DNA from 3 places in the Paenibacillus sp. FSL K6-1230 genome. Region 1 is predicted to be linked to each of the others. Evidence: a T-box and tRNA genes for the amino acid it is inferred to sense, from the RefSeq annotation. Region 1 holds a T-box; the other regions hold tRNA genes.

Region 1 (9,913 bases):
GCGTGGGGCCCGAGTCAGGAATGGCTGCAGCAGAATAGAGGCGATTCGCAGGCTCTCGACCAGATGAAGCATAACCGAAGCGAGCTCTCTGCGCTTGCTCTCATCCTTGGCAAGAGTCCATGGCTGTGTCTCATCAATATATTTGTTACTGCGACTGATGAATTGGCCGATCGCCGTCAACGCCACGGAGAATTCCATATTCTCGAGCGCTTCCTCCACCTTCTGATAAGTTACGACCGACAGGTCCTCCAGCGCCTGATCAAAAGGAGTCACCTGCGGCTCATAAGCCGGAACGCGTCCTTCGAAGTATTTATCGACCATGGCTACTGTGCGGTTCAACAGATTACCCAGGTCATTGGCCAAATCCGAATTTACACGCTCTACGAAGCTCTCTGGTGTGAATGTGCCATCCGCTCCAAAAGGAACCTCACGCAGCAGATAGTAACGAAGTGAATCCAGACCATAGCGGTTAATCAAGGTCACAGGGTCAACTACGTTGCCCTTGGACTTGGACATCTTACCATCCTTCATCAGCAGCCAGCCGTGAGCGAACACCTTCTTCGGCAGCGGCAGATCCAGTGCCATCAGCATGATCGGCCAATAGATCGTATGGAAGCGCACAATCTCCTTACCTACAATGTGCACGTTAGCTGGCCAGAACTTATCATAGAGCTCTGTATTCGAGGAGCCATATCCCAGTGCAGTGATATAGTTGGACAAGGCATCAATCCATACGTAGACTACGTGCTTCGGATCATTCTTGACCTTCACTCCCCAGTCAAAGGTCGTCCGGGATACCGCCAGATCCTCCAGTCCAGGCTTGATGAAGTTGTTAATCATTTCTTTCTTGCGCGACTCCGGTTGGATGAATCCTGGGTTGTCTTCATAGAATTGCAGCAGTCGATCTGCATACTTACTCATCCGGAAAAAGTAACATTCCTCTTTCACCAGCTCCACAGGATGACCGCTATCCGGGCTCTTCCCGCCAATGACATTCCCGGCATCATCCTTCACGACATCAACTAGCTGTGTCTCCGTGTAATAGGTCTCATCCGGAATGCTGTACCAGCCCTCATATTCACCCTTGTAGATATCTCCCTGCTGTAGCAGTCGATCAAAGATATCCTGAACTACCGTCTTGTGACGCTCCTCGGTGGTCCGGATGAAATCATCATTAGAGATGTCCAGTGTATGCCACAGCTCCTGAATTCCTGCTACGATGCCGTCTACGAACTGCTGCGGCGTCTTGCCAGCAGCCTCGGCCTTCTGTTCAATCTTCTGTCCGTGCTCATCTGTACCCGTCAAATACCGCACATCATAGCCCCGCAGTCTCTTGTAGCGGGCCATTGCGTCACCAGCCACCGTTGTATACGCATGACCAATATGCAGCTTGTCACTTGGGTAATAGATTGGGGTTGTAATATAAAATGTCTTGTTATCCGCCATTTCAATTCCTCCTGGCATAATATTTGCGCTTCATGCAGAGCAATCAGCTAGGTTCCATGCTTATGGGCCACAAAAAAGACCCCCGCCCATTATAAGGGACGAGAGTCATCTCACGTGTTACCACCCAAATTCCCCGCTGCTTCACAGCCAGCAGGCTCCATCGGTTATTCAACCGTCCATTAACGCTGGATCACGCCAACCTCTTACCTCAGCTTTGCTGAAGCTCGAAAGCGGTTCCTCCGGGACCATATTCAGGAATCTAACCAGACCGGTTCGCAGCTAATTCCGGCTCTCTGTGCTGGCAGGGTTCTCCTTACTCATCCGTTCACAGGATTATGTTATGCATCTTGTTCACCATCATTCTTTGTTAACCATCATTCACCATTCTATACCAAAATATAACGAAAATCCAATCATCATGTCAAGGATAACGATCATGTATCAGACAGTTCGCCTTGCCCAGCCATTGTCTCGATGCGAGGGGGGACAGGATCGAACCCACCAGGATGAAATGGATGGCATTTCCCAATGCGCTTCAGAGCGAGCCAGCTTCCTTTGGCAGGGCCATGCACCTCTACCGCCTCAAGCGCATAGGCAGAGCAGGTTGGATAGAAGCGGCAGGTCGGTGGCTTGAGTGGGGATATCGCTTTTCTATAAAAGTGAATCGGAGCCTGAACCAATCTGCGGCCCATATTATGCCTCTTAGCAGACGGGCTGGCACTCATAGGATTAGCATCCTGTGGATGCGAAGTAGCGCGTTCCTGATTCGAATCGAGCTTATGACCTTCTCCTGCGGAGCGTGCGCTGTTCACCCTATTCCCTCCATCTGTTGTCTTTATTTCACCTATCATTCTCTCCATTATAGCACGAACAACTACTCTGCAAGAAATGGACAACGATGAAACGTCCTCCAAGGTATAACTCAAAAAAACAGCCCCTTCTGAGAGCCACCGACATTACGCCGATGGACCCACATCGAGAGCTGCTTCCTCATTAGGGTTGACTTTTAACGGTAAAGTTATTGCAATCGGACAGCCTCATCGGCTCAAATCCTACTAGTGCTTGCGCTCAGGCAAAGGCATAATCAAGAGATTGACAGGCAGATTGCTGCCTGCTGCCGCTGTAAAGTAGATCTCAACGGCCTCTTCAATCACACCCGTCCGATACAGCACAGTATTCTCGTGCGGCGCCTCGACAGCTCCGTTCGTAGGCAATCCGGTGATCTGATTGTTCACCATGGCGAACCCGGAATATTGTCCACCACGCGGGTTGAACGTGATTAGAGAGTATGGAGCTACTCGATCGAGCTTGATTTTGTATACTACACCAAAGTTACCGGCATTGGACGTAGCTGAGCCATCCATACCATCATAACCGCTCAGATTCGGGTCCAGATTGTTATCACCAATAGCGATACGCTGCTCGGTAGTACCCACTACATCTGTGTACTCATAAGTGCGATCTGCACTCATGTAGGTACCACGGTTATGAATTCCATCCTTCGCCAGCATCGGCAAATAATTCAGAGCTTCAATCGGATCAGCAGACTCCTCTACTACAACTACTCTGTACTGGATCGGTTGATCCGTGTAGAGGTCAGACAGCAAGGAGATAACTTGGTCCGGCTTGATCGGCAATGCATTCAGATCCTGCAGGATGATGTGGCTCTCACCTGGATTCAGCACCAGACTGGAGCGTTTGTTGCCTGTCTGCATGGATTCGAAGTATTTGCGGATGGACACTTTTCCTGCCGCTGTAGCGAACGGGCTTGGTCCTGCAAAGCCGGAATTCTCGATATTCATGTAAGCTGGCACGATGTTGTTATTCGTCGCAATCACATACATTTTGACATTGCGGCCTGTCTCGTTCACATGATGCACCAGAATACGCTGGCTACCTACTCCTACCTCTTGATATACAACACCATCCTGGAACACACGCTCCGGACTATTCGCACGAATCAGCATCCGTGGCTGCGAGGTAGACGTCAATGGAACTGAACTCATCATAGGAACTTCACTACCGTTAAAGGTATATTTGTCGCCATAAGGTGTGAAGAATTTGTTGAAGTCATCTTCGTTATACAGCTCTTCATCTGTAATGGTAATTGAGGTCTCATAAGTACCTGTAAGACCATGCTTGTCTGTAACCGTCAAAGTAATGGTAACCTCACCCGGCTCGAAGAAAGCCAGCTTGTTGTTCTTCCATTCACGCTTGGTAATGGCGTTCTCATCATCCGTACTGAGGTCAGTGATGGTGATTTTCTCCCCCATCTTATATTCCTTCTTGTCGGTGGTGAACATGGCTACAGGCGGCTGATTCGGCGGCTTGACCGTGATGGTCACAGAGTAAGGCTCACTCCATTGACCAGCTGCATCCTGCACAGCATATGTAACGACGTAAGTTCCTGGCTCCTGAAATACGTCTTGACGTCCTTCCCAGCGCTCATTGATAATCGCATAACCTCGCGGAGAGGAGGATTGTGTTGTATAAGCCACTTGTGTCTGCTCAGCATAAATCTCCGAAGGCGTAACCTTGAAGGATGCTGTAGGAAGTGCAATCAGGTTCAACGTAACGGTCTTGTTCACAGCATCAACCGTATACGGAATATTCAATGCTTGTGTAATCGAGGTCAGAGGAACCATAAAGACATTATCCTGTTGGAAAGAAGGGCCCTTCATCGTCTTTTGAACTCCATTAACCGTGTATACATTGCTATCTGTCTTGAAGCGAAGCTCGTCACTGCCTTGGCGAATGACGGTTTCTTTCGTTGCTGCATCATAATAGAATTGCAGACCGACGCGGTCTACCAACGAGCGGATAGCCACATAGGATACTCCATCCTTGACCATCATTGGCTTGGTAGCCGTATATTCAATGCCATCCTGCACGATGCGAGCGCTATTCATATAAAGAATCAAGTTCTGCGGTGCGCCAACAGTTCCGGTCGTTCCTGGAGTGTACACTTGATCCGTAACATCGGTACCAGGTACAGAGGTCTGATTATCAGTATCTACAGGTGGAGTGACAGGAGTCGTAGCATCTGTCTGCTCTACAGCATCTACTGCGGAATCTGCAGGCTGTTCTGCCTGATCTTCATTGGTATTCTGATTATCACTTGTTACAGAGTCGCTGATATCAGCAGTCTGCTCGAGACTGGATTCGGTGACTTGTGCTTCTTGCGCTCCCGCCGGGAGTACCGCAGCTACCTGCGCTAACACCAGAACTGTGAGCATCGTCCATTTCTTGAGATTCATTATTTGTCTCCTTCTAATTGCAGTTTCTAGTCTTTCCCGTAAAAAGTCATACTATTAGACGCCCCGTTGTTCGAAAAGTTGCTCCGCTAGCATACAAAATTAGTTAAAGAACACAATTTTAATTACTTGAGTTCACATAACTCAACATTTGTAACACCATCGTAAAATGAATAAGAGCTCAACAAAACAGATTTTGCCGTCTATAAAGTCTGAAATCACAAGAAAAAACGCCGTAAACCCTACTACGGCGCTTGTTACACATTCATGATATACATATGGATATATACGAAATTGTTGAGGTGAAGACAGCGGATTCCTAAGTGTTGATTTACATATATAATCGTTACTTAGATCAAAATTACATATATCAAAGTTACATATAAGATGAAGCGATTTGTGCAGAAGTCTCAGCTCTGCCCTCCTCAATCAGGCGATAAGCACGCTGTACTTCCTCTTCTGTAGGTGATGGGACACCTTCGAGTGGATATTCCTTACCAAGCATCTCCCATTTATACACACCCATTTGGTGATACGGCAGAATCTCGAATTTCTCAACCCCTTGCAGAGTTCCGATGAAGCGCCCCAGATTGCGGAGATCATCTTCATCATCATGAATACCTGGTACGAATACGTGTCTGATCCACATCTTACGTCCTTGATCCGATAGCCAGCGTGCAGTCTCCAGCATGCGCTCGTTCGATTTTCCCGTCAGCTTAATGTGCTTCTCATTGTCGATATGCTTGAGATCAAGCATCACCAGGTCCGTCACTTCGAGCAGCTCATGAATTCGATCCGCATCATTGAAGCCGTTGGTATCCAGTGTGGTATGCAAATTCCAGCGTTCCTTCACAGCTCTGAACAGCTCTGCGACGAATTTGGCCTGCAGGGTCGGTTCCCCACCCGAGACGGTGAGACCACCGCCAGACGAGCGATAGTAGCTCAGGTAAGGCTCAATCTCGGCCAGGACCTCCTCCAGTTCCATTGGGTTTCCTTCGTTCAGTGCCCACGTATCCGGGTTGTGACAATATTGGCATTTCAGCAAGCATCCCTGCATGAAGAGCACGAAGCGGATGCCGGGACCGTCTACGGTCCCGAAGGTTTCTAGTGAGTGAATGTGTCCTTTTAACATGTTGCATCTCCCTTTCTGCATCCGCTTCTGCTTCAGTTCATGTAGGTGTTACATCGATCCGTGGAATGTACGGTTGATCACGTCAAGCTGCTGTTCGCGAGTCAGCTTGATGAAGTTCACCGCGTAGCCCGATACACGAATCGTCAGCTGCGGATAATTTTCCGGATGCTCCATAGCATCCATGAGTTGTTCACGGGCAAATACGTTGACATTCAGGTGATGCGCATTGCTTCCAAAGTAACCGTCCATCATAGATACCAGGTTGTTCTTGCGGATTTCCTCTTCCTTGCCCAGTGCTTTTGGCACGATGGAGAAGGTATTGGAGATACCGTCCAGGCTGTGCTCATATGGCAGCTTCGCTACAGAGCTCAGGGATGCCAACGCACCTTTCTTGTCACGACCATGCATTGGGTTCGCACCAGGTGCGAATGGTTCACCTGCTTTACGACCATCAGGTGTAGTACCAGTCTTCTTGCCATATACCACGTTGGAGGTAATGGTCAATACCGATTGGGTAGGTAATGCATTACGGTATGCTTTATGCTTGCGGATCATGCTCATGAAGGACTCAACAAGCTCTACTGCAATGCTGTCGACGCGATCGTCGTTGTTACCATAGCAAGGGAACTCGCCTTCAATCTCGAAGTCCACTGCGATGCCTTTTTCATTGCGAATCGGTTTTACTTTAGCGAATTTGATAGCGCTCAGGGAGTCAGCGGCTACCGACAGACCTGCGATACCACATGCCATCGTACGCAGAATATCACGGTCGTGCAGCGCCATCTCAATGCGCTCGTAGCTGTACTTGTCGTGCATGTAGTGAATGACGTTCAATGTATTCATGTACAATTTGGCCAGCCATTCCATCATTGGCTTGAAGCGTTTCATAACCTCTTGGTAGTCCAGCACTTCGCCAGTGATTGCAGGGAATTCAGGACCTACCTGAGCACCGGATTTCTCATCCACACCGCCATTGATTGCATACAACAGGGCTTTAGCCAGGTTAGCACGAGCTCCGAAGAATTGCATTTGCTTACCAATCTTCATAGCGGATACGCAGCAAGCGATACCGTAGTCGTCACCATAGATCGGACGCATCAGATCATCATTTTCATATTGAATGGAGCTAGTCTCGATGGATACTTTAGCACAGTATTTCTTGAAGGCTTCAGGCAGCTTCTCGGACCACAGTACAGTGAGGTTCGGCTCAGGTGCAGGTCCCAGATTGTACAGGGTATGCAGGAAGCGGAAGCTGTTCTTCGTTACTCGAGTCTCACCAGTGACGGACATGCCGCCGATGGATTCAGTTACCCACGTTGGGTCACCACTGAACAACTCGTTATAGTCAGGTGTACGCAGGAATTTCACAATACGGAGCTTCATGACGAAATGGTCAACCAGCTCTTGTGCTTGTTCCTCAGTCAGTACACCTTCTGCCAGATCACGCTGAGTGTAGATATCCAAGAAAGAGGATACGCGTCCCAGCGACATTGCTGCACCGTTCTGCTCCTTGATGGCAGCCAGGTAACCGAAGTACACCCATTGGAAAGCTTCCTTGGCGTTCAAGGCTGGCTTGGAGATATCAAGACCATGCTCTGCTGCCATTTGCTTCAATTCATTCAGTGCACGGATTTGCTCGGAGATTTCTTCACGCAGACGGATAACATCCTCTTCCATCGCGTCAACTTCAAGACTCTTCAATTGTCCTTTTTTGTCTTGAACCAAGAAGTCTGTTCCATATAGTGCTACCCGGCGATAGTCACCGATAATCCGGCCACGGCCATAAGCATCTGGAAGACCTGTGATGATCCCAGCCTTACGGGCTGCTCTCATTTCATCTGTATAGGCATCAAATACACCCTGGTTATGAGTTTTGCGAATATGGGTGAATATGTCAACAATGTTTTGTGGTACTTCAAATCCATAAGCTTTACATGCATCGATCATCATCCGAATGCCGCCGAATGGTTGCAGGGAACGCTTGAATGGTGCGTCTGTCTGTACACCGACGATTTGTTCCTTGGCTTGATCAATGTATCCTGGTTTGTGGGAAGTAATGGTAGATGGAGTGTTCACATCCACATCCAGTACGCCGCCGTTAGCCAGTTCCTTCTTCGTCAGATCGGAGATAATATCCCACAAAGCTGTAGTATTTGATGTAGGTCCCACAAGGAATTTCTCATCTTCATGATATGGTGTAATGTTCAGTTCGATAAAGTCATTTACATTGACTTCTCTGGACCATTTACCATTTTTGAAACCGCGCCATCCCGATTGTTGCTCTTGTAATGTTTTCTCAATCACCGACATGTGAATCCCTCCGTTTAGTTGTCTGTTATGACTTCGGGCTTTGAAGGTGTGATACCCGTTGTCAACGATCCCGCCTTCATGTGCCTGTTTTCACATTCCTGGGAAGGTGAATACATGGTTCAATCAGCAACCTTAGTGTGTTCGGTGGGATCTGTCTTACAACTTCATTGTAGATTAATGATACAGTTGAGTATGTGATAAAAATCACAAATATTAAAAATTCCTCCCTTCACTTACGTAACAAGCTCAGCTCCCCTTTGCAGGAGAGCTGAGCCATCTGGTAATGGCTGTATATAACAGCATTACCCTTGTATTATTTATTGAAACGTCCGTAGAAGGCATTCCGGTATACATCCGCTAGTTCCGATACAAGTGGAAGCTTCGGATTCGCTGTTGTACATTGATCCTCAAATGCACGGTCAGCCAGATAATCCACACGGGATTCGAAGTCCTTGGCATCGAAGCCAAGCTGCTGGAACGACTCCTCGATTCCAAGCGTCTTGTTCAATTTGCGGATCGCATCAATCAGGCTATCTACGCCTTCCTCTGTCGTGCGTGCAGGCAGTCCCAGAATGCGAGCGATCTCTGCATAACGCTCATCCGCTACGAAGCTTGAATATTTCGGGAAGGAAGCGAACTTGGTCGGCTTCTTCGCGTTGTAGCGGATGACGTGCGGCATCAGGATTGCGTTGGTACGTCCATGCGCAGTGTGATATTGACCGCCCCATTTGTGCGCCAAGCTATGGTTAATACCCAGGAAAGCATTGGCGAACGCCATACCTGCCAGTGTGGAAGCATTGTGCATCTTCTCTCTAGCGAGCTTGTCGCCAGTCAGAGCGGATTGCTCCAGGTATTGGAACACCAGTTGGATCGCTTTGATTGCCAGACCATCGGTGTAGTCGCTTGCCATGACAGACACATAAGCCTCAATCGCATGTGTCAGAACGTCCATACCTGTATCAGCAACAGCTGTCTTCGGCAGAGAGTATACGAATACCGGATCAATGATCGCTACATCTGGAGTCAGCTCATAGTCTGCGAGCGGATACTTGGTGTTGCCCTGCTCCTTGTCAGTGATGACCGCGAACGATGTTACCTCCGAACCTGTTCCCGATGTTGTAGGGATTGCTACGAACTTGGCTTTTTGGCCCAGACGCGGATATTTGTAGATCCGTTTGCGGATATCCATGAATTTTTGCTTCAGGTTATGGAAGTCAGTATCTGGATATTCATAGAATAGCCACATGCCCTTCGCGGCATCCATTGGCGAACCGCCACCGAGTGCGATGATACAGTCAGGCTGGAAGCGATTCATCATATCTGTTCCACGCTTCACAGTCGTTGTCGATGGATCTGGCTCTACTTCAGAGAACACTTCGATAGCTACAGGCGTCTGACGCTGGCGCAGATAATGAGTCACTCTGTCTACATAGCCGAGTTTGACCATCATAGGGTCTGTTACGATCGCTACCCGAGTGATGTCAGGCATTTTAGCGAGATATTGCGTCGAATTCTTCTCGAAATAGATTTTGTCAGGAATCTTGAACCATTGCATATTCACGGTACGTTTAGCCACCCTTTTCACATTGATCAGATTGACAGCCGATACGTTCGACGAGGTCGAGTTACGTCCGTAGGAGCCGCAGCCCAAAGTCAGGGATGGTAGATTCGTGTTGTAAATGTCGCCGATTGCGCCATGCGTGGAAGGCGAGTTGACGATGATCCGGCCCGTCTGCAGGCGGTTCGCGAACTTCTGAATGACTTCATCATT
Region 2 (9,913 bases), 3.0 Mb from region 1:
AGAAGCAGCCACCATTGAAAGAGTGCGTAATAGCTCACTGGTCGAGTGACTCTGCGCCGAAAATGTAACGGGGCTAAACACACCACCGAAGCTATGGCTTGATGCTTGCATCAGGGGTAGGGGAGCGTTGTATGCAGGTTGAAGGTGTACCGTAAGGAGCGCTGGACAGCATACAAGTGAGAATGCCGGTATGAGTAACGAAAAGATCAGTGAGAATCTGATCCGCCGAAAGCCTAAGGGTTCCTGAGGAAGGCTCGTCCGCTCAGGGTAAGTCGGGACCTAAGGCGAGGCCGAAAGGCGTAGTCGAAGGACAACAGGTCGAAATTCCTGTACCACCGTAAACCGTTATGAACGATGGGGGGACGCAGGAGGGTAGTGACGCGGACTGATGGATGTCCGTCCAAGCAGTGAGGCTGATGTGTAGGCAAATCCGCACATCGTAAGGCTGGGCTGTGATGGGGAGTGAAAATTACAGTAGCGAAGGTCATGATCTCACACTGCCAAGAAAAGCCTCTAGTCAGGTGAAGGTGCCCGTACCGCAAACCGACACAGGTAGGCGAGAAGAGAATTCTAAGGCGCGCGGAAGAACTCTCGTTAAGGAACTCGGCAAAATGACCCCGTAACTTCGGGAGAAGGGGTGCCTCGGTAGGGTGAATAGCCCGAGGGGGCCGCAGTGAAAAGGCCCAAGCGACTGTTTAGCAAAAACACAGGTCTGTGCGAAGCCGCAAGGCGAAGTATACGGGCTGACGCCTGCCCGGTGCTGGAAGGTTAAGGGGAGTGGTTAGCCGCAAGGCGAAGCTATGAACCGAAGCCCCAGTAAACGGCGGCCGTAACTATAACGGTCCTAAGGTAGCGAAATTCCTTGTCAGGTAAATTCTGACCCGCACGAATGGCGTAACGACTTGGGCGCTGTCTCAACGAGAGATCCGGTGAAATTTTAATACCTGTGAAGATGCAGGTTACCCGCGACAAGACGGAAAGACCCCATGGAGCTTTACTGCAGCTTGATATTGAATTTGGGTACGATCTGTACAGGATAGGTGGGAGCCGTTGAAGCAGGAGCGCAAGCTTCTGTGGAGGCGTCCTTGGGATACCACCCTGATCGTATCTAGGTTCTAACCTGGTACCGTAATCCGGTACGGGGACAGTGTCAGGTGGGCAGTTTGACTGGGGCGGTCGCCTCCTAAAGAGTAACGGAGGCGCCCCAAGGTTCCCTCAGAATGGTTGGAAATCATTCGAAGAGTGCAAAGGCAGAAGGGAGCTTGACTGCGAGACCTACAAGTCGAGCAGGGACGAAAGTCGGGCTTAGTGATCCGGTGGTACCGCATGGAAGGGCCATCGCTCAACGGATAAAAGCTACCCTGGGGATAACAGGCTTATCTCCCCCAAGAGTCCACATCGACGGGGAGGTTTGGCACCTCGATGTCGGCTCATCGCATCCTGGGGCTGAAGTAGGTCCCAAGGGTTGGGCTGTTCGCCCATTAAAGCGGTACGCGAGCTGGGTTCAGAACGTCGTGAGACAGTTCGGTCCCTATCTGTCGTGGGCGTAGGAAATTTGAGAGGAGCTGTCCTTAGTACGAGAGGACCGGGATGGACGTACCGCTGGTGTACCAGTTGTTCCGCCAGGAGCACCGCTGGGTAGCTATGTACGGACGGGATAAGCGCTGAAAGCATCTAAGCGTGAAGCCCCCCTCAAGATGAGATTTCCCAATTAGTAAGACCCCTTGAAGACGACGAGGTAGATAGGCTGGGGGTGGAAGTGCAGTAATGCATGGAGCTGACCAGTACTAATCGGTCGAGGGCTTATCCTAAAGTAGAATGCAATGATTCGTTTCGGTTCCAGTTTTCAGGGTGTAATTCATGTGGATAACGTTTCAAGTAGACGTGATCCTACGTGAAGTACAAGCTGCATTTGGCGATGCAGTAACCTGAAAGAATACTGTGAAGGAATACGTATAAAAGTGCAGTACTCCAAAGCAGGCATAAGCATTTGTGAACCAAATGCACGTTTGGTGGCGATAGCGGAGGGGTTCCACACGTACCCATCCCGAACACGACCGTTAAGCCCTCCAGCGCCGATGGTACTTGGACCGAAGGGTCCTGGGAGAGTAGGACGCCGCCAAGCACCCCATATGGGGGTTTTTTTTCGCCTGTGCATGCGGCATACATACACATTGGAAGATATTCCCTGATAGCTCAGTTGGTAGAGCACTCGACTGTTAATCGAGTTGTCACAGGTTCGAGTCCTGTTCGGGGAGCCATATGGAGAGGTGTCCGAGTTGGCCGAAGGAGCACGATTGGAAATCGTGTAGGCGCCAAAAGCGTCTCGAGGGTTCGAATCCCTCTCTCTCCGTTGATTCACTAATTTACAAGGCCCGTTGGTCAAGGGGTTAAGACACCTCCCTTTCACGGAGGTAACAGGGGTTCGAATCCCCTACGGGTCATAAGGCTATCCCATAGCCGATGAAAAATGAGAACCCCTAGAGGTTCGTCGGAGCATAAGCTTCGATAGAAATACATCGCAGTTGACTTACATCGTAAGACGCAATCCATACGAGTCATAAATATGGAGGCTTAGCTCAGCTGGGAGAGCATCTGCCTTACAAGCAGAGGGTCGGGGGTTCGATCCCCTCAGCCTCCACCATAATTTAATATCGCGGGGTGGAGCAGTTCGGTAGCTCGTCGGGCTCATAACCCGAAGGTCACAGGTTCAAATCCTGTCCCCGCAATTATCTTTCAAGCGATTGAAAGTAACTCATGGAACTGTGGTGTAGAGGCCTAACATGCCTGCCTGTCACGCAGGAGATCGCGGGTTCGAATCCCGTCAGTTCCGCCATTTTGATTTAACTTCAGGGAAGAGAATCACTAAGGGTTCGTCGGAGCATGTGCTTCGTAAGCATGGACTTCTGTGTCGCACACGGAATGAGAGCATCCCGTTAGTTTTACCTTTTAATTTCATATGCCGGTGTAGCTCAACTGGTAGAGCAACTGACTTGTAATCAGTAGGTTGGGGGTTCAAGTCCTCTCGCCGGCACCATTGTGGAGGATTAGCGAAGTGGCCAAACGCATCAGACTGTAAATCTGCTCCCTTACGGGTTCGGTGGTTCGAATCCATCATCCTCCACCAGTTTTTTAGGGGCATAGTTTAAAGGTAGAACAGCGGTCTCCAAAACCGTTAGTGTGGGTTCAATTCCTGCTGCCCCTGCCATTTAACTCTCTTAATGAGAGCCATTAGCTCAGTTGGTAGAGCACCTGACTTTTAATCAGGGTGTCGAAGGTTCGAGTCCTTCATGGCTCACCATAATGTATCATATGCGCGTGTGGCGGAATTGGCAGACGCACTAGACTTAGGATCTAGCGTCTTTGACGTGGGGGTTCAAGTCCCTCCACGCGCATAGGTTTTGCGGACGTGGCTCAGCGGTAGAGCATCGCCTTGCCAAGGCGAGGGTCGCGGGTTCGATTCCCGTCGTCCGCTCCAAATAAGTCCCCTTAGCTCAGCTGGATAGAGCGTTTGACTACGAATCAAAAGGTCGGGAGTTCGAATCTCTCAGGGGACGCCATATAACTACTTACAGTGGTTTACAAAGTTCACTGATATGGATTCGAACGAATGAGTTCGTCGGAGCTAAGCCTCGTTAGCTTAACTTCGCAGTCCGACGCATGTTGTCGGTATCTCTCAGGGGACGTCATATTATTCAATATCGGGACGTAGCTCAGCTTGGTAGAGCACCTGGTTTGGGACCAGGGGGTCGCATGTTCAAATCGTGTCGTCCCGATCTTATACGTGCGGGTGTAGTTCAATGGTAGAACTCCAGCCTTCCAAGCTGGTAGCGTGGGTTCGATTCCCATCACCCGCTTTACATAGATTCGTTAAGAGAGATGGCACTGCTATAGTGCCATCTCTTTTTAGTATATGCTACACTGAATTTTGAAGGTATGAACACGGATTTGTGTATTCAAATCAGACCTGAATTTTGGGAAAATGATCTTAGGAGCAGATGAAAGCGCTATCAACAAAATGTTTTCCTGTGATTCCGACAGCTCCGTTCCATTACAGCGAAAAAGGGGAGAGCGATGTGAAGAAAAAAGGACTATTTTTGATGATGACTTTTTTGCTGCTGTTTGCTTCGGCTTGCAGTAGCTCAGGGGGAAGCGGGGACAGTGGCGGTACCTCTGGTGACGGACAGGTAACACTGCGTATTGCGTGGTGGGGGTCTGATAAACGTCATGAGTATACACAACAGGTTATTGACCTCTATAAGCAAAAGAATCCCAATGTGAAGATTGACGTGGAATATGCTGCATTCGATGATTACTGGAAGAAGCTTGCGCCTCAGGCTGCAGCCAACCAACTTCCGGATATTATTCAGATGGACGTATCCTATATCAGCCAATACGCTCAGAATGGTCAGCTGGAGGATCTCGGCTCCTATGTGGGCAGTGCCATCCAGACTGGAGATGTAGCTGAAAGCGTACTGCAGACAGGCGTCATTCAAGGCAAGCAATATGGCATCCCGACAGGGGTAAACGTACTCAGCTATCAATATGTGCCTGAGAAGCTGAAAGAGGCAGGTATTGAAATTCCTGAGAATTGGACATTTGAGCAATACTCTGAGCTCGCCAAGCAAGCTGGCTCCAAGGACATTTATTTTGACAGCTCGATGGCAGCAGACATTTTCTTCAACTATTATCTGCGTACGAAGGGACTGTCCCTCTACAATGCAGAAGGTACAGCTTTAGGATATGAGGATGACAAGCTCTTCGCCGATTTCTTCGGTACACTGGCTGACACGATGCAGGCCAAAGGAGCTCCATCCCCAGAAATTATCAATCAATCCAAAGGTATTCTGGAAGAATCCCAGATCGTGAAGGGCAAACAGATTGGTGAATGGCAATGGTCTAACCAATATGTGGCTCTGCAATCGGTAGTGGATAAGCCGATGGCACTGGCTCCAATGTTCGGACCGGATATGGAAAAGGGTATCTACATGCAGCCAACGATGTACTGGTCTATTGCAGCTAGCTCTAAGGTAAAGGAAGAAGCAGCTAAGTTCATTGATTTCTACACTAATGATCCAGAAGCTAACAAGCTGATCAAGGGTGAGCGCGGCGTGCCAATCTCAGCCAAGATTAAGGAAGCTGTCTCCTCAGAGCTGAATGAGCCAACTAAGCAAGTATTCGATTTCGTGGCAGAGATGGAGCCGAAGGCATCTCCAATGAGCCCACCACCACCAGTAGGCTCTCCAGAGGTTATTGCTACGCTGGCTGATTACGTAGAGCAAGTGAACTTTGGTCAAATGACACCAGAAGATGCAGCGGCTAAATTCCGCTCGGAAGCTAATAGTATTTTGTCACAAAATCAATAAACTAGCTTGCACGACAATAAATAAGTACTAGAGAGGAACTGTTGGCGGCCGGAAGCTGCGCATGGACAGAGTAGTCGTCTGTTGGATCATCCTTGAGATGAAGAATGGACGTACCGCTCGAATTCAAGTGCGAAGTCCGGCCCCTTCAATCCAATGCCAATGAGTACAAATACTATTGCTGCAACTAACAATGTATTTATACTACCAACCTTCACTGGAATTAGGAATTCGAAGGGGCATGTAAAGGATGGAATGGAGAGGAAAAATACGAAATAAGGAGGCTGGTACCGTTGCGGCGAAGTCATACGCTTAGAGCCAATTTGACCGGATATGCCTTTATCAGTCCGTTTATCATTGGATTTCTGGCTTTTACGTTGGTTCCTATGGTTATTTCCCTGTATCTATCGTTCACAAGCTACAATCTCTTTACTTCACCTCGTTGGATCGGGCTGGATAACTTTGAGAAGATGTTCACGAACGATCCAAAGTATTGGAACTCTGTAAAGGTCACCTTCCTGTATGTGGTTGTTGGGGTACCTTTCCGATTGATGTTTGCTTTGTTCGTGGCTATGCTGCTGAACACCAAATCACGGATGGTTGGCTCCTATCGGACCATGTACTATCTGCCGTCGATTATCGGTGGTAGTGTTGCCGTATCCATCATGTGGCGTAATATTTTCAGTAATGAAGGTGTCATTAATACATTGATTGGTGCACTCGGAGGAACCCCGGTCAAGTGGTTCGGAGATCCCAATGCGGCACTAGGCATGCTAATCTCGCTCTCCGTATGGCAGTTCGGTTCTTCTATGCTGATCTTCCTGGCTGGACTGAAGAACATCCCGATGGAAATGTACGAGGCCTCCAGTGTGGATGGTGCGAGCCCGGTTCGTAAATTTTTCAGCATCACATTGCCGTTGCTCAGCCCGATTATCCTGTTCAACCTGATTATGCAGACGATCAGCGCATTCATGACCTTCGTACCTGCCTACATTATCTCCAAAGGTGAGGGCGGACCACTGGATGGAACCCTGCTCTATTCCCTCTATCTCTTCCGGCAGGCGTTCATGTTCAACAATATGGGCTATGCCGCTGCGATGGCATGGGTGATGCTCATTATGATTGCGATCTTAACTGCGATTCTGTTCTTGACTTCTAAATTCTGGGTGTTCTACGAGACGGAAAGGGGACGCTGATCACGATGCTATGGAAAAAGATCAAATGGCCGGTCTATCACATTTTTGTGGCATCGCTGGCCCTTATCATGCTGTACCCAGTCATCTGGATGCTATTCAGTTCCTTCAAGGAAAGCCGCACCATCTTCGCAACAGCGGGCTATCTGCTGCCAACGGAATGGAAGTGGGAGAATTATCTTACTGGCTGGGCCGGGATCTCTGGTTACAGCTTCGGCAGATATATCTATAACTCACTAGTGATTGTAGTAATCGCTACGCTTGGGGCGGTTATCTCCTCTTCTCTAATTGCCTTTGGTTTTGCCAGACTTCGCTTCTTCGGTCGGAATTTCTGGTTCGCGTTGATGATGGTGACGCTGATGCTGCCACATGACGTCGTGCTCGTACCGCAATATATTATCTTTACCAAGCTCGGCTGGCTGAACACGATTCTGCCGATTGTAGTACCTGCTTTCTTCGGAATGCCATTCTTCATCTTCCTTATGATTCAGTTCATTCGTACGATACCCGTGGAGCTGGATGAGGCAGCGACAATTGACGGATGTGGCAAGTTCCGCCTGTATCTGCAGGTGATCATGCCGCTGCTGAAGTCCTCGATAGCTACGGCTGCGATTTTCTCCTTTTACTGGCGTTGGGAAGATTTATTGGGTCCGGTCTTGTATTTGAACTCCCCGGAAAAATATACTGTATCTATGGCGCTCAAAATGTTCCTGGATAGTGAGTCCGCTTCCAACTGGGGGGGCATGTTCGCCATGTCGATAGTCAGTCTGATTCCGGTTATCGCCGTCTTCTTCCTGTTCCAAAAGCAAATTGTTGAAGGAATGAGCACCAGCGGACTCAAAGGCTGATACCTGGATACGTTACAGTCTTGAGGAGGAAATGGAAAATGGAACGAAATTTTGACTTCGGGCCTGGCGAACCTGTACCGGGCTATGAAGGAGTAACACCGGATTGTCAGTACACTGCCGAGCGCGGCTACGGCTTTGAGGATACCTCCAGGGTGTATGGCAGAGTGCGTACACCTGGGGGGAACGATGAAGCAGCCCCTCTGGACAGAGCTGGCAACGCCCAACAGGAGATGGACATCTCCGTAATCACGCCGCGGCTTCGCAGCAGCTTCTGCATTCCGGTGGGAGCAGCATTCGTCGTGGATGTACCTGACGGTACCTATCAGGTGAAGGTGATTGTGGGCGACGAGCTCGCAGAGACGCATACCCTGATTAAGGCCGTGGAAGGAAAGCGGGTTCTTCCACCGATTCGAACAGCACCCGGGCAATATGCCGAGGAGCGCTTCTCCGTAACTGTGCGAGGAGGCAGATTAAGGCTGATCATCTCTGGCAAAGCCCCAAGATTGAATGCGCTTCAATTGGTCCAAGCTCCTCAGACGATGAAGCTATATCTGGCTGGAGACTCCACGGTGACGGATCAAGCAGAGTCGGGTTATCCCTACGCAGGCTGGGGACAGACGCTGCCAGCGCTGTTCAAGCATGACGTATGCGTGGATAATCACGCCATCTCGGGCCGAAGCTCGCGTAGCTTCATCCAGGAGGGACGGCTGGATGCGATCCTCCAGGAGCTGAAGGCAGGAGACTTCCTGTTCATTCAGTTCGGACATAATGACGAGAAGAATGACCCGGCTCGTGGAACAGAGCCTTTCACGACATATAAGGAGCATCTGCGTCGTTACATCGATGGGGCCCGCGCCAAGGAGGCGCGTCCTGTGCTGATTACTCCGATCCAGCGGAGATATTTCGAGCCGGATGGTACATTGTCAGATACGCATGGAGACTACACCGTTGCTGTTCGTGAGCTGGCTGAGGAATGCGAGGTACCACTGTTCGATCTGGCTGAACGCTCCAGACAGCTATTTGAGCAGACGGGAGTAGAAGGCACGAAAGACATATTTATGTGGGTGCTACCCGGGGAGTATCTGAACTTCTCCAGTGGTGTGGAGGACAACACGCATTTTCAGGAATCTGGGGCGATTCGCATTGCCCAGCTTGTAGCAGATTGGATCAGGGAAGAAGGACTACAGCCATTATTGATGTATTTAAGATGAGCATTAGATAGAGCTACAGGAGGTCTATTCCTTGCTTCTGTAGAAGTATTCCCCTGTAGAAGTATTACCGAAGGAGTAGCACTTATGTCGCTGTAGACGGGCGTACTCGCCTGAACAGACAAGGAGGTCACGACGTGAAGGATGGATTGGACACCCAGGCAGGCCAGCAGACTGGCAGGCAGGGAAGCTATTATTGGGTTATTCCTGATGGCTATATACCGCCAATCAGTAATGGGGAGCTTCTCAGTCACGAGAGTATCTGTGTATTGAATTGCGACCAGCAGGATGCGAACTTGAAGATTAGCATTTATTTCGAGGATCGCGAGCCCATTGAGGCCATGGAGGCGTTAGTGGAAGGCAAGCGAACACGCCACATCCGTACTGCTTCATTAGAAAAGGATGGGGAGCGAATTCCTGTAGGAGTTCCGTATGCGATCACTGTGGAAAGTGATATCCCGGTATTCGTTCAGTACAGCCGCCTTGATACGACTCAGCCGGAGCTGGCGCTGATGAGTGTCATGGCTTACCCTGCGGGTAACTGATTCACAGGTTGAGCAGACATCATATCTTGAACAAGAGGCAGACCGTGGGTCTGCCTCTTTACTATGTCGCCCATATTTAGTACCTTGAATGACCCACTCACATTTGAACTGGCCAAAGTACTAACTCATCTTTGATGGTCTAACGCCTGACTTGGAGGATTGACGAATATGACGTGTTCTCCAATTCGTTCCAAGCACCCCCAGCACGATCGCCACAGCGCCTACAATATGATAATAATGGATTTCCTCCTGAAGTAGGAGAGCTCCAGCCAGGATCGATACCAGTGTGGACAGATTGCTGAATACGCTCATCTTGGAGGCCTGAAGTCGGGAAAGTGCAAAGCTGGACAGTAGTGTTGTGATTAGCGTGGAAGCTATTCCTAGATATGCGATGGCTCCTAGTGCCACAGGGCTTGTCAGTGCGCGTGCATACTCAGGTAACGTCCCTTCGATCAGATGCTGACCGATGGCCAGAACGTTGAAGATCACAAAGCCCATACCCAAGGTTACATAAGTAATCTCAAGTGGCGCATATTTCTGGGTCAGGGGCCGGGCCAACACACCATAAGCTGCGAAACAGATAGCCGAGAGCGTAATGAGGGCAATACCGATGATGTTGGCTGTAGAGAGCTGCGCGCCCCCCTTCATGGCAAAGATGAAGACAACGCCGCCCACTGATAGTAGCAGAGAAAGCTTTTGAAGTAATGTCGTTCTCTCCTTCAGGAAGATCGTAGCCATAATCAGGGTGAATACAGG
Region 3 (9,913 bases), 3.3 Mb from region 1:
CGATACCAGAATCGGAATGAACACCATGCATACATATAGCAGCAAGCAAGGCAGAACGAATATCGCAATTGTACGGGCACTGACCTTTAGCACATTCATGATTTACCTCCTTGTCTCATCTCTATCCCTAACAAATCTATCTGTAGCCAAGAGAAGGGAAGGACCGGATGGCCCCTCCCCCATTGCAGATGGTCAGGATGGTGATCAGTTCAAGATCCTCAGGATTGCTTATTGTAGCTTTGGTGGGAAGCTGTGAGCAGATTTATTTATTGGCCTCAAAGGCTGCCTGATGCTCCTGAGCTACCTGTGCAGAATCCACCTTTTGTACGAATAGGTTCTGGATGCTGCTGAGATGTACCTGAGTTACTGCAGGATTCATAGTGTTGTCAAATGCAAGGTCGCCACCCTTAATGTTCTTGAACAGATCATTCAGGCTTACGGCCAGATCGGAGTAGCCAGCAGCTTTGAAGTCACCTTCAATTTTATGTCCGCTACCGACAGCATTTTTCAGCTCGAACTGTACCTTCGGCATTTCCGTGGAGAAGTAGTGCAGGAAGTCCTTGGTTTCTTGTAAATGCTCGCTGTTCGCTGAGACTGCGAAGGCACTGCCTGGTGCAAGCATGTATTCATTCAGATCACCTTTTCCGTTCACCGTCGGGAATTGGAAGGCTCCTACTTTACCTGCCACGGATGATGCATCAATCGCGCCTGTCTCCCACGTTCCCATGATATACATAGCAGATTGCCCCGTACGGAAAATGTTTCCGCCCGCATTGTAGTCAATAGAGGTAGCTCCATCCGGGAAGGCTCCGGCTTGCACCAGCTCCTGGAACGCGTCAACGGCTTCAATAAAGGCAGGATCGTTAAAGGTCTTCTTGCCGTCCATGACGTCCTGCAGGAAGCCAGGTCCATTGGTCCGCAGCAGCACATTCATAAAGAGGAACGATCCGGTCCAGGAATCCTTCTCACCAATGGCAATCGGTGTAATGCCCTGAGCCTTGAGTGTCTTCACAACCTCCAGCAGCTCGTCGAAGGTCGTTGGTATTTCTTTGATACCAGCTTTCTCGAAGATCTCCTTGTTATAGAAGACAACCTCAATGTTATTGCCGTCAGGTACAGCATACACATTGCCATCAAAGCTGTAATAGTCCAACAGACCATCCTGATACATGCCGCGCAGGCCATCTTTATCGACCATATCGTTCAGTGGCGCCAACAGGCCCGCCTCGACGAACGGCTTCATCTGTGCCGCCGGATTTACGATAGTAATGTCTGGTACCTCCTTGGAGGCTGCTTGCGTCTTGAGCTTCAGCTTTTGCTGATCTGTATTGAGGGAGTCCAGCTCGATCTTTACGTTGGGGTGATCCTTCTGGTATTGATCCACTAATTGTCTCATCATCTCGTAGGATGGTGTGCTTGGATCGGGATAAATGTTCTGGAATGTGATGGTTACTTCCTTGCTGCCCGAATCCCCTCCTTCGGTAGCAGGACTTTGGGATGGACTGCCTTCCTGACTGCTGCAGGCTGCGAGAATGAAAATCATGACGCTTGTCAATGCGATAGCAAGCGCTTTCATCTTTCTCGTATTCATGACCCTTTCCTCCTCATCGTATTGAGCATTTCGCGACCGACTGTCTGTAGACTTTCTCTCTGCACAAAACACTCATGTGATATATGTATTATCTTCCATCTTTATAATGTGAACAATGTTTGAACTTAGGAAGTCGGGTTTGTTTTTTTAAGGCAGTTCTGTCAGCGAAATAGAAGCACTTGATTCCAGCCTAGAAGCACCTACAATCAGCCCTCTACGAGTATATGATTTGAAATTGCACATACCATCCTTGCCGATTACTATTGCATTTCTGAAATTAAGCATTATAATAAGACTTAAGAATTACTGATAATGATTATCATTATTAAGTTAATAAATACCTGCTGAGGACTACATAGCATTATTGCCTCAAGCATACCTTGATAGGGGGAATAGCCTGGTGAGTGCCGCCACGCGCAAGACTTCTCTTCACATTGATGATTATCTCGACCTGCTCAATCTGGCTATTCAGGTACAGGATAAGAGATGGCAGAGAGAAATTCACCGCAAGCTGCAGACATTGCTCTGCACTCGTGAAGAAGCTGACGTCTAGATTGCATGATGTGATTACTTAAATACCTGCTTGATTACTTGATTATGTGACCTAATGACTTCATCTGTGATCTCATAAGATGGTAAGCGTATGAAGAGTTTTGTTCATATCCTTTCGGGGTCTAGTTCGGCCCATGTGGCCCTTCTTATAGTTTCAAAAAAAACCATCTAGAAAAAGCTAACCTGCGACTACATCGGGTTAGCTTTTTTTAGTGGTTCAGAGATGAAACTGTCGAATCGAGGTCATTTTCATCTATAGGCTGTCTAGCTTATAGAACCGCCCAGCGGCTTGATAGAAAGGGTGTATACATAGTTCTTGTTATAATCGGCAGATTTCGTTAGGGCAATGTCCTTGTTCTGGACAGCCGCACAGGAATCGTAGATCCTCCAGATTGCGGACGACAATTTTGCCTTCCTTCGTTTCCAGAATACCTTGTTCCTTGAACGAATTTAACATCCGGTTCACACTTTCACGGGTTGCCCCAATCATCTCCCCGAGCTCGGTATGATTCAGCTTCATGCTAAGGGTAATTCCGTCCTCATCCTGAGTGCCGCACGTATTGCATGCACGGATCAAGGTCGAAGCCAGTGCACCCGCTTTTCCATACAACAGCAGATCTCTAAAACGCGACTCCATGATGCGCTGCTTGAGATTGTACCATTTTACAAATTGAAGACCCAGATCTCCATGCTTGGCAATTAGCCCCTCCAGCTCCTTAACTTGTATAACGCCAACCTCACAAGCATCCGCTGTCTCCGCAGTACTATTATAATCCTCGCTACCAAAGCCGCCGAAGTCGCCAATTACATCACCTTTGCGCTGAATCGTTAGAATGAGCTCTTTGCCATCCTCCGTCGATTTACGCAGCTTAATCCGTCCCGAACGTATATAGTATAGCTGACCGGCTTCTTCCCCTTCCATGAACAGGGTATTGCCAGCTTTTACTTTCTTCCATGTCATAATGGTCTGCAGCAACGCAAACTGGTCATCATTCAAAAATACGTGTATTCCCTGCCGACCTGTGCCCTGTTTTCCGTCTACACGTTGCATATAAGTTGCTGGCATGTTCACCGTCTCCTTTTGCTTTCCTGATACTTCTATCATAATGGTATAGCCTCAAATCCGTTATCAGGAGAATACCTGATTTTGTCCTTCGCAATTCCCTGATTTGTTGTGACGAAAGTCACTTCCTTGGCTGGAAAAATGTGATACTTCTGCGCTCTTACAGGGATTTTATCAAAACCAGTGTTTCTCTGTAGTAAAATAAGGGTTTTCCCTTAGTCCCTTTTCAGACGCAAAGATTTACAATGGAATAGTGGAAGTGTTCACAAAGTTGAGATATCGGTGACCTGCCTTGAAATTCTATTATCATAACAAAAGGAATCAGACTTAATAATATATATTGCAGTTCGACTTGAAAAAGGAAGTGTTGTGTGATGGTTGATATAACTGTCGAGTTATGCAAGGAGCTTGAACTCCTGCGCGATAGTATATCCAGTGACGTCGTCGCAGTAGCCTGGATAGATCAAGGGGACAGCTATTTTCGTTGGCGATATGTGACAGGCTGCCGCAGTGAGCGATATCGGCGCATATCGTTCAAATCCGGCTACGGTGTGGCTGGTACAGCTATCCGACTCGGTCGCACAGTGACGGCCAATCCCCTTGTACCAGGTGCCTCACGGCTTCGTCAGGAGTGTGCACTGATGCTGGCTGAACAGCTACATTCCGCTGTGGCCATTCCGCTACATGACGACAGTACGCCGCTACCGCAAGGGGTCTTGCTCATCGGCAATCGTAGTGCCCGAATCTTCCTGCCTCAGGAGCTGGCAGTGACTGAAGAGGTTGCACGACAGATCGAATGTATGCGTCATTCGGAGCAAGCAAGATAAGGAACTCTCAAGAGTGCAAATTGGTTATGTGCTCGCGTACTGCTCATCTAAATGTAAGACCAAAGAATCCTTCATTGGTAGGATTCTTTTTTTTTGCTATGATATTGTTAACAGCTTCATCTTTATGAGCTGGCAGGAGGGATAACGTTTGATTCGTATACTTGTAGTGGATGACCATGTCGTTGTCAGATCCGGCCTGATTGCCTTACTGGATGGCAAGCACGATATGAAGGTCATTGGCGATGCCGCAGACGGTGACGAAGCTATACTTAAAGCAGCCGAGTTGTTACCGGATGTGGTTCTAATGGATTTTAGTATGCCTCCGGGTAAAGATGGTCTCACAGCCACGAAGGAACTGAAGAAGCAGCTACCCGATATCGAGGTTCTTATTTTGACAATGCATGATGATGAAGAATATCTGTTCCGCGCCATTCAAGCTGGAGCATCCGGATATGTTCTAAAAAGCGCCCCACATGAAGAGCTGCTATCAGCTATTCAATCGGTCGCTGGTGGAAGTGCCTACCTCTATCCAAGCGCAACCAAACGCCTGATGAGTGAATATCTGGATAAACTTAAGCAGGATGGCGCTTCAGGCCCTTATGATACTCTGTCTGACCGTGAACGTGAGATCTTGTCCTGGATTGCCAAGGGATATTCTAATAAGGAAATTGCCGAACATCTGGTTATTAGTGTGAAGACAGTCGAGACACATAAGAGTAATCTGATGGAAAAATTAAATCTTAGAACCCGGCCTGAGCTGGTGAAGTTCGCCATGAAGAAGGGATTGTTGAACTATGAGTAGTCCGAAGGGGACCCCGAAGCATGTCATTGGTCAACAAGCCTCCTCCTTGCTTCAGGAATTGGATCACTATATACCTGACCCAGTTTTCCGAGAATCCTTGCGATATTCACTACATCAGCTATCAGATCTCAAATTCGCGTTGGATGAGTCTTCTATTGTGGCAGTCACAGATCCCAGGGGTATCATCAAGTATGTAAATGACAAGTTCTGCGAAGTATCTCAATACTCCAGGGAAGAATTAATCGGCCAAGACCATCGACTTATCAACTCAGGGTATCATTCGGTAGATTTCATGAAAAATCTGTGGCGCACCATCTCCTCAGGACAGGTATGGAGAGGCGAGATTCGCAACCGCGCCAAAGACGGCTCCTATTATTGGGTGAACACGACCATTGTGCCTATAAACGACGAGAATGGCCGGCCCTATCAATACCTTGCTATTCGTAATGAGGTCACACAGCTGAAGAAGGTAGAAGGCGAGCTCCAATTCATGATGACCCAGGTCATGCAAATTCAAGAGGAGGAGCGTAAACGCATCTCACGAGAGCTACATGATGGGATCGGACAAAGCTTGTTCTCCTTGATCATTCAGATCGATCAACAGTTGTCAGGTAATGCAGACAGCAAGCTCGCCCAGCTTCGTAAGCAGGTCACCTCCATTATGGAAGACGTACGCGGCCTGGCTTGGGAGCTTCGCCCCTCGGTGTTGGATGACCTGGGGGTCGTGCCTGCTGTTCGTACTTATATTGAGAATTATACCAAGCATTACGGAATTACCGTTCAATTTCAGTGCAATCTGCGTAAACGTCTTGAGATAAAGAAGGAAATTGTTATGTACCGTATTGTGCAAGAGGCACTAACCAACATTGCCCGGTATGCAGACGTGTCAGAGGCTCAGGTAATTCTGGAGGATCGAGGTACTGAAGTGTGGAGCTGTATTCAGGATAAGGGAGCGGGCTTCACACCAGGCACCTCTTCCAGCGGAGTAGGATTGTTCAGCATGGAGGAAAGGGCGAGAAGTGTCGGAGGGCAGTTGATCATTGATTCTCAGCCTGGAAATGGGACACGGGTAGAGCTGACCATGCCAAAGAACCAGGATGATGCGCTTGAGAAAGCCTAGCAGCATGAAGCAAACAAGGAATTATTGATACACATGTTGATACACATATTTGTGGATATAATAAATGAATTAACATACAGAACATACTCCCAATTAGATATAAACAACAAATGATGAACGACAAATCCCCTCACTAATGCAGCGAGGGGATTTGAGCAAAAAAAAGAGAGAGCCTTGTCCGAGACGGGCTCTCTTATCTATAAGGTGTCACAACTGGTGTGACAAGAATCCGCATAAAGAAAAGCGGGTGATGGGAATCGAACCCACGCTACCAGCTTGGAAGGCTGGAGTTCTACCATTGAACTACACCCGCAAATACAATCGGGACGACACGATTTGAACATGCGACCCCCTGGTCCCAAACCAGGTGCTCTACCAAGCTGAGCTACGTCCCGATATCATAAGATTATTCCATAGATAAAAGTATCTTTGAAATAACGATTGTAAGTGAATATGGCGTCCCCTGAGAGATTCGAACTCCCGACCTTTTGATTCGTAGTCAAACGCTCTATCCAGCTGAGCTAAGGGGACATATAGGGCCAAAATAAATTTGGTAAAGGCGCCACCCAGATTTGAACTGGGGAATCAAGCTTTTGCAGAGCTTTGCCTTACCACTTGGCTATGGCGCCGTATGATATGGAGCGGACGACGGGAATCGAACCCGCGACCCTCGCCTTGGCAAGGCGATGCTCTACCGCTGAGCCACGTCCGCATAATAATGGTGCGGTCGAGAGGACTCGAACCTCCACGGGGGGTTAGCCCACACGGACCTGAACCGTGCGCGTCTGCCAATTCCGCCACGACCGCAAATAATACATGGTGAGCCATGAAGGACTCGAACCTTCGACACCCTGATTAAAAGTCAGGTGCTCTACCAACTGAGCTAATGGCTCTCAATAAGAGAGTAAATGGCTGGGGATATAGGATTTGAACCTATGCATGACGGAGTCAAAGTCCGTTGCCTTACCGCTTGGCTAATCCCCAATATTAATTAAATCAAGGGCGACCGATGGGACTTGAACCCACGAATGCCGGATCCACAAACCGGTGCGTTAACCCCTTCGCCACGATCGCCATAATTTAAAAAAACTGGTGGAGGATGATGGATTCGAACCACCGAACCCGTAAGGGAGCAGATTTACAGTCTGATGCGTTTGGCCACTTCGCTAATCCTCCACAGTGGTGCCGGCGAGAGGACTTGAACCCCCAACCTACTGATTACAAGTCAGTTGCTCTACCAGTTGAGCTACACCGGCAAATGTTCACTTCAATAAGTCTAATGGTGGCTCGGGACGGAATCGAACCGCCGACACGAGGATTTTCAGTCCTCTGCTCTACCGACTGAGCTACCGAGCCAAATACTAATATGACTTATCCAAGAACATGGCCTATTCTATTAAAAACACAAATGGCGGAACTGACGGGATTCGAACCCGCGATCTCCTGCGTGACAGGCAGGCATGTTAGGCCTCTACACCACAGTTCCATGAGTTACTTTCAATCGCTTGAAAGATAATTGCGGGGGCAGGATTTGAACCTGCGGCCTTCGGGTTATGAGCCCGACGAGCTACCGAGCTGCTCCACCCCGCGATATTATATTATGGTGGAGGCTGAGGGGATCGAACCCCCGACCCTCTGCTTGTAAGGCAGATGCTCTCCCAGCTGAGCTAAGCCTCCATATTTATGACTCGTATGGGTTGCGTCTTACGATGTGAGCCGACTGCGTGTAATTCTTCCGAAGCTTATGCTCCGACGAACCTCTAGGGGTTCTCATTTTTCATCGGCTATGGGATAGCCTTATGACCCGTAGGGGATTCGAACCCCTGTTACCTCCGTGAAAGGGAGGTGTCTTAACCCCTTGACCAACGGGCCTTGATAACTTGTACTATACACTATGAAATTGAGTTGGCGGAGAGAGAGGGATTCGAACCCTCGCACCGCTTACGCAGTCTAACCCCTTAGCAGAGGGTCCCCTTATAGCCACTTGGGTATCTCTCCGAGTAGCGGCGGAGGGGATCGAACCCCCGACCTCACGGGTATGAACCGTACGCTCTAGCCAGCTGAGCTACACCGCCACCTATATATAGTAATTCAATAGTGTACAAAATGGCTCCCCGAACAGGACTCGAACCTGTGACAACTCGATTAACAGTCGAGTGCTCTACCAACTGAGCTATCAGGGAAAATTTTTGGTGGAGCCAAGGGGGATCGAACCCCTGACCTCCTGCGTGCAAGGCAGGCGCTCTCCCAGCTGAGCTATAGCCCCAAATTATTTAATGGATGATGGTGGGCCCTAGTGGACTCGAACCACTGACCTCACCCTTATCAGAGGTGCGCTCTAACCAGCTGAGCTAAGGGCCCTAATATGTATAATTGCTCCTCATCCAAAAAAGCTTGCTTGGCGGCGTCCTACTCTCCCAGGACCCTTCGGTCCAAGTACCATCGGCGCTGGAGGGCTTAACGGTCGTGTTCGGGATGGGTACGTGTGGAACCCCTCCGCTATCGCCACCAAACGAGTGTTTGTGAAACAAACACGGTATGCGAAACATTTGGTACAGCACATCTGTGCGTATAAATGTTGCAGCATATGATTCAAGGTGTTACACCCTGAAAACTGGAACCGAAACGAATCATTGCATTTTACTTTAGGATAAGCCCTCGACCGATTAGTACTGGTCAGCTCCATGCATTACTGCACTTCCACCCCCAGCCTATCTACCTCGTCGTCTTCAAGGGGTCTTACATACTGGGAAATCTCATCTTGAGGGGGGCTTCACGCTTAGATGCTTTCAGCGCTTATCCCGTCCGTACATAGCTACCCAGCGGTGCTCCTGGCGGAACAACTGGTACACCAGCGGTACGTCCATCCCGGTCCTCTCGTACTAAGGACAGCTCCTCTCAAATTTCCTACGCCCACGACAGATAGGGACCGAACTGTCTCACGACGTTCTGAACCCAGCTCGCGTACCGCTTTAATGGGCGAACAGCCCAACCCTTGGGACCTACTTCAGCCCCAGGATGCGATGAGCCGACATCGAGGTGCCAAACCTCCCCGTCGATGTGGACTCTTGGGGGAGATAAGCCTGTTATCCCCAGGGTAGCTTTTATCCGTTGAGCGATGGCCCTTCCATGCGGTACCACCGGATCACTAAGCCCGACTTTCGTCCCTGCTCGACTTGTAGGTCTCGCAGTCAAGCTCCCTTCTGCCTTTGCACTCTTCGAATGATTTCCAACCATTCTGAGGGAACCTTGGGGCGCCTCCGTTACTCTTTAGGAGGCGACCGCCCCAGTCAAACTGCCCACCTGACACTGTCCCCGCACCGGATTACGGTACCAGGTTAGAACCTAGATACGATCAGGGTGGTATCCCAAGGACGCCTCCACAGAAGCTTGCGCTCCTGCTTCTACGGCTCCCACCTATCCTGTACAGATCGTACCCAAATTCAATATCAAGCTGCAGTAAAGCTCCATGGGGTCTTTCCGTCTTGTCGCGGGTAACCTGCATCTTCACAGGTATTAAAATTTCACCGGATCTCTCGTTGAGACAGCGCCCAAGTCGTTACGCCATTCGTGCGGGTCAGAATTTACCTGACAAGGAATTTCGCTACCTTAGGACCGTTATAGTTACGGCCGCCGTTTACTGGGGCTTCGGTTCATAGCTTCGCCTTGCGGCTAACCACTCCCCTTAACCTTCCAGCACCGGGCAGGCGTCAGCCCGTATACTTCGCCTTGCGGCTTCGCACAGACCTGTGTTTTTGCTAAACAGTCGCTTGGGCCTTTTCACTGCGGCCCCCTCGGGCTATTCACCCTACCGAGGCACCCCTTCTCCCGAAGTTACGGGGTCATTTTGCCGAGTTCCTTAACGAGAGTTCTTCCGCGCGCCTTAGAATTCTCTTCTCGCCTACCTGTGTCGGTTTGCGGTACGGGCACCTTCACCTGACTAGAGGCTTTTCTTGGC

The links. A T-box is a leader RNA that pairs with one kind of tRNA and senses whether it is charged. The one in region 1 lies ahead of metG (methionine--tRNA ligase), so its partner is inferred to be a tRNA-Met.
Region 2: it encodes a tRNA-Met, which carries the amino acid that the T-box ahead of metG (methionine--tRNA ligase) is inferred to sense. The anticodon was not compared.
Region 3: it encodes a tRNA-Met, which carries the amino acid that the T-box ahead of metG (methionine--tRNA ligase) is inferred to sense. The anticodon was not compared.

The regions. Positions count from the first base shown of each region.
Region 1 is NZ_JBBOCK010000001.1:3,751,158-3,761,070, forward strand. It holds gene metG (methionine--tRNA ligase) at 1-1,446, opposite strand, end outside; T-box leader at 1,538-1,784, opposite strand; gene yidD (membrane protein insertion efficiency factor YidD) at 1,881-2,138, opposite strand; gene MKX74_RS16580 (copper amine oxidase N-terminal domain-containing protein) at 2,502-4,703, opposite strand; gene pflA (pyruvate formate-lyase-activating protein) at 5,077-5,832, opposite strand; gene pflB (formate C-acetyltransferase) at 5,881-8,142, opposite strand; gene adhE (bifunctional acetaldehyde-CoA/alcohol dehydrogenase) at 8,456-9,913, opposite strand, start outside.
Region 2 is NZ_JBBOCK010000001.1:748,459-758,371, forward strand. It holds rRNA gene MKX74_RS03265 (23S ribosomal RNA) at 1-1,811, shown strand, start outside; rRNA gene rrf (5S ribosomal RNA) at 2,009-2,125, shown strand; tRNA gene MKX74_RS03275 (tRNA-Asn) at 2,186-2,261, shown strand; tRNA gene MKX74_RS03280 (tRNA-Ser) at 2,265-2,353, shown strand; tRNA gene MKX74_RS03285 (tRNA-Glu) at 2,373-2,444, shown strand; tRNA gene MKX74_RS03290 (tRNA-Val) at 2,569-2,644, shown strand; tRNA gene MKX74_RS03295 (tRNA-Met) at 2,656-2,729, shown strand; tRNA gene MKX74_RS03300 (tRNA-Asp) at 2,760-2,836, shown strand; tRNA gene MKX74_RS03305 (tRNA-Thr) at 2,962-3,037, shown strand; tRNA gene MKX74_RS03310 (tRNA-Tyr) at 3,042-3,127, shown strand; tRNA gene MKX74_RS03315 (tRNA-Trp) at 3,135-3,208, shown strand; tRNA gene MKX74_RS03320 (tRNA-Lys) at 3,226-3,301, shown strand; tRNA gene MKX74_RS03325 (tRNA-Leu) at 3,315-3,395, shown strand; tRNA gene MKX74_RS03330 (tRNA-Gly) at 3,404-3,478, shown strand; tRNA gene MKX74_RS03335 (tRNA-Arg) at 3,484-3,560, shown strand; tRNA gene MKX74_RS03340 (tRNA-Pro) at 3,703-3,776, shown strand; tRNA gene MKX74_RS03345 (tRNA-Gly) at 3,787-3,857, shown strand; gene MKX74_RS03350 (extracellular solute-binding protein) at 4,077-5,366, shown strand; gene MKX74_RS03355 (carbohydrate ABC transporter permease) at 5,657-6,559, shown strand; gene MKX74_RS03360 (carbohydrate ABC transporter permease) at 6,565-7,404, shown strand; gene MKX74_RS03365 (rhamnogalacturonan acetylesterase) at 7,443-8,615, shown strand; gene MKX74_RS03370 (sensory rhodopsin transducer) at 8,750-9,157, shown strand; gene MKX74_RS03375 (DMT family transporter) at 9,278-9,913, opposite strand, start outside.
Region 3 is NZ_JBBOCK010000001.1:401,619-411,531, reverse strand. It holds gene MKX74_RS01880 (carbohydrate ABC transporter permease) at 1-99, opposite strand, end outside; gene MKX74_RS01875 (extracellular solute-binding protein) at 263-1,591, opposite strand; gene MKX74_RS01870 (hypothetical protein) at 1,992-2,144, shown strand; gene MKX74_RS01865 (Crp/Fnr family transcriptional regulator) at 2,463-3,209, opposite strand; gene MKX74_RS01860 (GAF domain-containing protein) at 3,581-4,033, shown strand; gene MKX74_RS01855 (response regulator) at 4,182-4,835, shown strand; gene MKX74_RS01850 (sensor histidine kinase) at 4,828-5,955, shown strand; tRNA gene MKX74_RS01845 (tRNA-Gly) at 6,198-6,268, opposite strand; tRNA gene MKX74_RS01840 (tRNA-Pro) at 6,277-6,350, opposite strand; tRNA gene MKX74_RS01835 (tRNA-Arg) at 6,410-6,486, opposite strand; tRNA gene MKX74_RS01830 (tRNA-Cys) at 6,513-6,584, opposite strand; tRNA gene MKX74_RS01825 (tRNA-Gly) at 6,593-6,667, opposite strand; tRNA gene MKX74_RS01820 (tRNA-Leu) at 6,675-6,762, opposite strand; tRNA gene MKX74_RS01815 (tRNA-Lys) at 6,773-6,848, opposite strand; tRNA gene MKX74_RS01810 (tRNA-Gln) at 6,865-6,939, opposite strand; tRNA gene MKX74_RS01805 (tRNA-His) at 6,957-7,029, opposite strand; tRNA gene MKX74_RS01800 (tRNA-Tyr) at 7,046-7,131, opposite strand; tRNA gene MKX74_RS01795 (tRNA-Thr) at 7,136-7,211, opposite strand; tRNA gene MKX74_RS01790 (tRNA-Phe) at 7,236-7,311, opposite strand; tRNA gene MKX74_RS01785 (tRNA-Asp) at 7,365-7,441, opposite strand; tRNA gene MKX74_RS01780 (tRNA-Met) at 7,472-7,545, opposite strand; tRNA gene MKX74_RS01775 (tRNA-Val) at 7,557-7,632, opposite strand; tRNA gene MKX74_RS01770 (tRNA-Glu) at 7,756-7,827, opposite strand; tRNA gene MKX74_RS01765 (tRNA-Ser) at 7,862-7,953, opposite strand; tRNA gene MKX74_RS01760 (tRNA-Met) at 7,957-8,030, opposite strand; tRNA gene MKX74_RS01755 (tRNA-Asn) at 8,063-8,138, opposite strand; tRNA gene MKX74_RS01750 (tRNA-Ala) at 8,146-8,221, opposite strand; tRNA gene MKX74_RS01745 (tRNA-Ile) at 8,240-8,316, opposite strand; rRNA gene rrf (5S ribosomal RNA) at 8,352-8,468, opposite strand; rRNA gene MKX74_RS01735 (23S ribosomal RNA) at 8,602-9,913, opposite strand, start outside.